Linked DNA regions of Lysinibacter sp. HNR. Each later gene encodes a partner of the first gene's protein in a complex. Links are inferred from orthologs where the notes say so. Each region holds a gene or a part of one and is shown on either strand. Other genes may lie near its edges.

Region 1 (2,945 bases):
TCCGCGCAGTGAGGGACTCCCGTGCGAGCCCACAGCAGACGCATGTAATCGTAGACCTCGGTAATGGTGCCAACGGTTGAGCGAGGGTTACGATTAGTAGATTTTTGATCAATGGATACAGCGGGGCTGAGTCCCTCAATAAAATCTACGTCGGGACGATCAACCTGACCTAAAAATTGACGGGCATAAGCCGAGAGCGACTCGACATACCGTCGCTGGCCTTCGGCAAAAATGGTGTCAAAAGCAAGTGAGGACTTTCCAGAACCAGAGAGCCCCGTGAAAACCACAAGAGAGTTTCGAGGGACGCTGACATCAACGTCCCTGAGGTTGTGTACTCGTGCGCCTTTGACGCTGACACGTGTCTTTTCGCTGGAAGCAGACTGATTACTGATGGTGACTCTCCGTAAGATTGATGTGTTGAACACAGGACATTCGTTTGAAAAGCTAACAAACCTGGACTGATTTGTCAGTGTGAGATGTGCCCGGCCGCCATCATACTTCTTAATTCTTTCTTAAGGTCGGCAACCTCATCTCGAAGGCGCGCGGCCAATTCGAATTTGAGTTCGGTGGCGGCGGTGAGCATCTGCTCGTTCAAGTCTGCAATGAGCGCTTCGAGCTCGTTTGCTCCCTGCGCGGCTATGCCGGTTCGGGCTGCGCGAGGCGTGGGCGTTTTCTTGTCACGGGTGCTCCCCAATAGGTCAGCTGTGTCTGCGTCCTCACGGGCAAGAACCTCGGTGATATCACTGATCTTTTTGCGCAGTGGAGTGGGGTCGATACCGTGCTCTTTGTTGTAGGCAATCTGCACCGCTCGGCGACGCTCAGTTTCGTCGATCGCCTGCCGCATTGACGGGGTGATTCGATCCGCATACATGTGTACTTCACCGGTAACGTTACGTGCGGCTCGGCCAATAGTCTGAATGAGCGAGGTTGAGGAGCGTAGAAACCCTTCTTTATCAGCGTCCAGAATAGCCACCAGGGAAACCTCGGGGAGGTCTAAACCCTCACGTAGCAGGTTGATACCCACAAGGACATCGTAGACGCCCTGACGGAGTTCACTAAGGAGCTCTACACGACGCAGCGTATCAACATCGGAGTGAAGATATCGTACGCGAACACCCGCCTCCGTGAGAAAGTCGGTGAGTTCCTCGGCCATTTTTTTAGTGAGGGTGGTGACTAAAACTCGCTCATTTTTGTCGGTGCGTTGAGTAATTTGCTCGAGAAGGTCGTCGATCTGCCCAAGCGATGGTTTAACAACAATCTGCGGATCCACCAGGCCGGTGGGCCGGATAATCTGCTCCACAATACCGTCAGCTACACCCAACTCGTATTTACCAGGGGTAGCGGAGAGATAGACCTTCTGCCCCACTCGCTCATTAAATTCTCCCCAGCGGAGAGGGCGGTTATCGAGTGCGCTGGGGAGACGGAAGCCGTGTTCGACCAGGGTGCGTTTACGCGAGGCATCCCCCTCATACATAGCACCAATCTGCGGAACCGTAACGTGTGACTCATCGATAACCACAAGGAAATCGTCCGGGAAGTAGTCGAGAAGGCAGTGGGGAGCCTCTCCTGGTTGGCGCCCATCAATGTGACGGGAATAGTTTTCAATACCGGAGCAAAAGCCGATCTGCTCCATCATCTCAAGATCAAACGTGGTGCGCATACGCAAACGCTGCTCTTCTACCAGCTTTTCTTCTTTTTTAAGCTCGACCAGTCGCCCATCTAATTCCTCACGTATCTGTCCGATTGCCCGCTTCATAACGGTGTCGCTAGCGACGTAGTGAGAACCCGGAAAGACGGAAACCGAATCCGGTTTGCCCACAACATCGCCCGTAAGCGGGTGTAAAAAGTAAAGCGCTTCGACCTCATCACCAAAAAGTTCGATTCGAATCGCTAGCTCTTCGTACATGGGGATAATCTCTATGGTGTCACCGCGAACCCGGAAGTTTCCACGGGAAAAATCAATGTCGTTACGCTGATACTGCATCGAGACAAATTTACGGATGAGCCAGTCACGATCTACCTGCTGCCCCACACGCAGGGCCATCATCGCCTCGTAGTACTCTTCGGGTTTCCCCAGCCCATAAATACACGAGACAGTGGAGACAACAACAACGTCTCGTCGACTCAGCAGTGCGTTGGTGGTGGAGTGTCGAAGCCTCTCTACCTCTGCGTTGATCGAGGAGTCTTTTTCGATAAAAGTATCCGTCTGAGGCACATACGCCTCGGGCTGATAGTAATCGTAATACGAAACAAAATACTCAACCGCGTTATTGGGCATAAGCTCGCGAAACTCATTTGCCAACTGTGCGGCAAGGGTTTTATTGTGCGCAAGGATAAGTGTGGGGCGCTGTACTTTTTCGATAAGCCAGGCGGTAGTCGCCGATTTTCCCGTACCCGTGGCCCCCAGAAGGACAACGTCGGTTTCTCCGGCGTTAATGCGAGACGCAAGCTCGGCGATAGCCTTGGGCTGATCACCACTCGGTTGATATTCACTCACGACCTCAAAAGGTCGAACCACACGCGTAGGTTCCATGTTTTTAGTGTACGCTCCACCACTGACAATGGCTTTCATAAATCTTACGCTCGGGGCGATTAATCACGCTGTGAGGCCTCGGAAGTGACTCTCTCCCAGAGCTCGTCGGCCTGCGCGATAGTCTGCTCCTCCGTTCCTGAAGAATCAATCACCACCTGGGCGACCGCACGACGCTCGGCTTCCGTAGCCTGTTGCGCCACACGAGCTTCGGCCTGCGCGCGTGAAAATCCTCGCAGCTGCATCAAACGATCGATTCGCACCTGTGAGGGCGCCTCAACCGTCACCACAAGGTTCCAGGGATGATCCACTCGTGCCTCCACAAGCAGCGGAACATCGTAGACGATCACCGCGTGTGGATCGCTCCGTGTGATTTCAGCGATACGCTCACGAGTAAACTTTTGAACCTCCGGAT
Region 2 (3,287 bases), 660 kb from region 1 along the record:
GACTCACCTTTACCTCATTTATCAAAGACGAGGGACTTGCTGAGCTTGCATCGGGTACGTCGCTCCACGCCCCGGTTCACGGAGTGAGCCTTATGAAGGACCTGCTTTTTGCGAAGGGTGCCGGCGGTAGTCTTGCCCATAGCGATGTTGTCCGCAGGACACACGACGCAGGGTTAGCCGTCTATACCTGGACTCTACGGCCTGAAAACCTCTTCTTGAACAAGAACTTTCGACGCGGAAGCGTCCTTTCGGAGTGGGGAAATTGGCGTGGTGAGTTTGAGTTCATCGTGAGCTCCGGGGTGGAGGGGGTTTTCTGCGACCACCCCGACTTGGTGAGGCAAATCCTCTCGGGAGACTCACCCGGTGACGGTGGTTCGTCGTAAACTTGTTTCACGATGACTCTTCCTCCTCTGTTTCATAATTCTCCGGATTCGCCCTCGGATCCGTCTGATGATCTTCTCAAGGGGCTTAACTCGGCGCAGGCGCGCGCCGTAGCCTATCGGGGGCCGGCCTTGCTTATCGTTGCGGGGGCGGGCTCAGGCAAGACCCGGGTGCTCACTCACCGCATCGCGAGCCTTATTCAATCGCGTGAGGCCTGGCCCAGCCAGATTTTAGCCATCACCTTCACCAACAAGGCCGCGGCCGAGATGCGCGAGCGGGTTGAGGATCTTCTGGGTGAGGCTGCCGGGGGCATGTGGATTTCAACCTTCCACTCGGCGTGTGTTCGCATTCTGCGTCGCGAGGCAGAACGCTTTGGATACCTCACGGGCTTTACCATTTACGATTCGGCAGACTCCCGGGCCCTGCTGAAAAGAATCATTAAGAGTCTCGACCTTGACCACCTGGGTCTCACCCCGGCCGGGGCTGCCGCGCGTATTTCCCAATTGAAAAATGAGCTTGTCGACGCAGACGCCTATGCGCGCACGGCCAATCTGTCCGATCCGCGGGAGCAGGCGCTCCTCGAGGTATTTCGGCGGTATACCGCCGAGCTTACCCGGGCAAACGCTTTCGACTTTGATGACCTTATCGCCCAGGTTGTCTATCTTTTCCGTTCCTTCCCCGAGATAGCTGCGCTGTACCAGCGTAGATTCCGCTATATTCTTGTAGACGAATACCAAGACACTAATCATGCACAATACTCGCTGATTCGAGAACTCACACGTCCGGTCGAGCCCGAGGTTGTCGCCGCCGCTGCGTTTGAGTATGCACCGCGCGACATCGCCGAGGACGGTTCTATTCCGGGCGCGAGTCTCACCGTTGTGGGAGATTCCGATCAATCGATTTACGCGTTTCGGGGTGCGGACATTCGCAACATCACCGAGTTTGAGCGCGACTTTGCCGGGGCCGAGGTGATCCTTCTTGAACAAAACTACCGCTCCACACAAAATATCCTCACCGCTGCTAACTCCGTGATTGCAAATAATTTTGATCGTAAAGAGAAAAATCTCTTTACAAACGAGGGAGACGGCGAAAAAATTGTTGGTTTTACGGGATATTCGGGCCATGACGAGGCCCGTTTTATCGCGGACGAGATCGAGGATCTCAGGCGCGATGGTCTCGGGTATAAAGACATGGCAGTGTTTTACCGTACAAACGCCCAGACGCGCGCTCTCGAAGAGATTTTTATCCGCGAGGCCATACCGTACCGTGTCCTGGGAGGCACAAAGTTTTATGAGCGGGCAGAGATAAAAGACGCCATCGCCTACCTCATCACACTGGCCAACCCGTTTGATGAGTATGCCCTCAGACGAATATTAAACACCCCCAAGCGGGGAATCGGCCCCATGACAGAAGCGCAATTGGCGGCCTTTGCAGAGGAGCAAAACATCTCTTTTCGCGACGCAATGCGCCGCGCGGGAGAGCTTGGTTTCGGCCCTAAGGTGCGGGGGGAAATCCTCAAACTTTCGGGAATCCTTGACCACGCCACTCACATGGCCCTGGAGGGAGCGGAACAGCTTGCAGACACCCTTGACGACGAGGGGCGCACCACACCCGAATCGCTCGGGGTCAAGACCACCCCGCTGAGCGATATCCTGGGCTACCTCATGGCTGAGACGGGATACCTTGACCTGCTGCGCAACAGCAAAGATCCGCAGGATGAAGCCCGCGCAGAAAACATAGACGAGCTTCTTGCCGTCACCAAGGAGTTTAGTCGCAATAATCCGGCGGGGACCCTCGTGGACTTTCTCACCGAGGTCTCTCTTGTCGCCGCTGCAGACGACCTAGACGACAGCAGCGGGACGGTATCACTCATGACCCTGCACACGGCAAAGGGACTGGAGTATCGGGCCGTGTTCATCACCGGGGTAGAAGAGGGCCTTTTACCTCACCAAATGTCAGCGGAAGAAGCCGGAGGACCCGCCGAGGAACGCCGCCTGTTCTACGTGGGGATTACTCGGGCCCGCGAAAAACTTTATCTTTCGCTGGCCATGACTCGGGCACAACACGGCGAGATTACGGCCGCAATGCCCAGTCGCTTTCTTCAAGAGATTCCCGCGGAGCTTATTAACTGGAAGCAGTCTCCCGGTGCCGTCACGGGCCGTGACGGCACGCAGTCGCGGGCGCTTAACGCGCCGCGAGGCGCTGCCGGATCCCGCCGCTACGGTGCATCATCGCACAGGAGGTCAAACGGCCAATCACACTCTACCGTGGAGTTCAGCTCGGGTGGCTCTTCCGCCGCTGTGTCCGAGCCCGCCTCGGGTAATATGAGTAGCAGTTTACAGCGCTGGCGGGAGGCAAAAAGAGCCAAAGCTCAAGCCGCCCGCGGCGGGGAGACTGCGGCTTTTCCCAACACCATTATGGGAAATCTTCAAGACAACAGCGACCTCGTTCTTGACACGGGTGATCGCATTCGACACAGCGATTATGGTGAGGGGCGTGTGGAAGACATCACGGGTGTGGGAACAAAACGAATAGCCCACGTGCTGTTTGACGAGGTGGGACCCAAAAAGCTTCTGATCCAAATCGCACCCATCACCAAAATTCCTGAGGTTGAATAGCAAAAAGGTTCAAAACCGTCGGTTTTAGTACCAGCCTTTTGCCTGAGAGTGTGCCCACGCTGCACAGGGCAGTTTATAACGACTGGCGATATAGGAGAGTCCCCAGAGGATCTGGGTTTGTGAGTTGGTGCGCCAATCAGCCGCGACGGTACCCATCTTGTCTCCCGGTAGAGACTGAGGAATACCATAGGCGCCACTTGATCTATTCATCGCGTCATAGCGCCAATTCGACTCTTTGTTCCAGAGAGGAACAAGACAGGAGGTAAATTGGTCGTCTCCCCAGCCACG

Evidence for each region.
Region 2: the proteins of uvrB (region 1) and FrondiHNR_RS03550 are in contact, whole or in part, in a crystal structure (PDB 7EGT), measured with the Thermus thermophilus proteins. The link is inferred for Lysinibacter sp. HNR from one-to-one orthologs. Residues at the interface, in WP_096411307.1 of Thermus thermophilus: Glu23, Leu25, Arg26, Asp27, Gly28, Glu29, Arg30, Phe31, Arg55, Glu326, Asp327, Phe328, Glu379, Ser382, Gln383, His398, Gly400, Arg401; in WP_096412145.1 of Thermus thermophilus: His654, Arg656, Phe657, Gln666, Asp668, Glu669, Lys680, Arg681, Leu682, Ser683, Lys685, Tyr686, Ala687.

The regions. Positions count from the first base shown.
Region 1 is NZ_CP121684.1:1,479,649-1,482,593, reverse strand. It holds uvrB (excinuclease ABC subunit UvrB), read right to left. Parts: upstream 2,534-2,945; coding sequence 467-2,533; downstream 1-466. Other genes in the region: coaE (dephospho-CoA kinase), read right to left, coding at 2,593-2,945; uvrA (excinuclease ABC subunit UvrA), read right to left, coding at 1-410. UniProt on the Escherichia coli protein: The UvrABC repair system catalyzes the recognition and processing of DNA lesions. A damage recognition complex composed of 2 UvrA and 2 UvrB subunits scans DNA for abnormalities.
Region 2 is NZ_CP121684.1:823,933-827,219, forward strand. What follows is about bases 1-3,199. They hold FrondiHNR_RS03550 (UvrD-helicase domain-containing protein), read left to right. Parts: upstream 1-395; coding sequence 396-2,999; downstream 3,000-3,199. Other genes in these bases: FrondiHNR_RS03545 (glycerophosphodiester phosphodiesterase family protein), read left to right, coding at 1-383; FrondiHNR_RS03555 (hypothetical protein), read right to left, coding at 3,024-3,199. In the rest of the region: more of FrondiHNR_RS03555, read right to left, coding at 3,200-3,287. UniProt on the Escherichia coli protein: A helicase with DNA-dependent ATPase activity. Unwinds DNA duplexes with 3'-5' polarity. Translocates on single-stranded DNA with 3'-5' polarity. Initiates unwinding more efficiently from a nicked substrate than double-stranded DNA.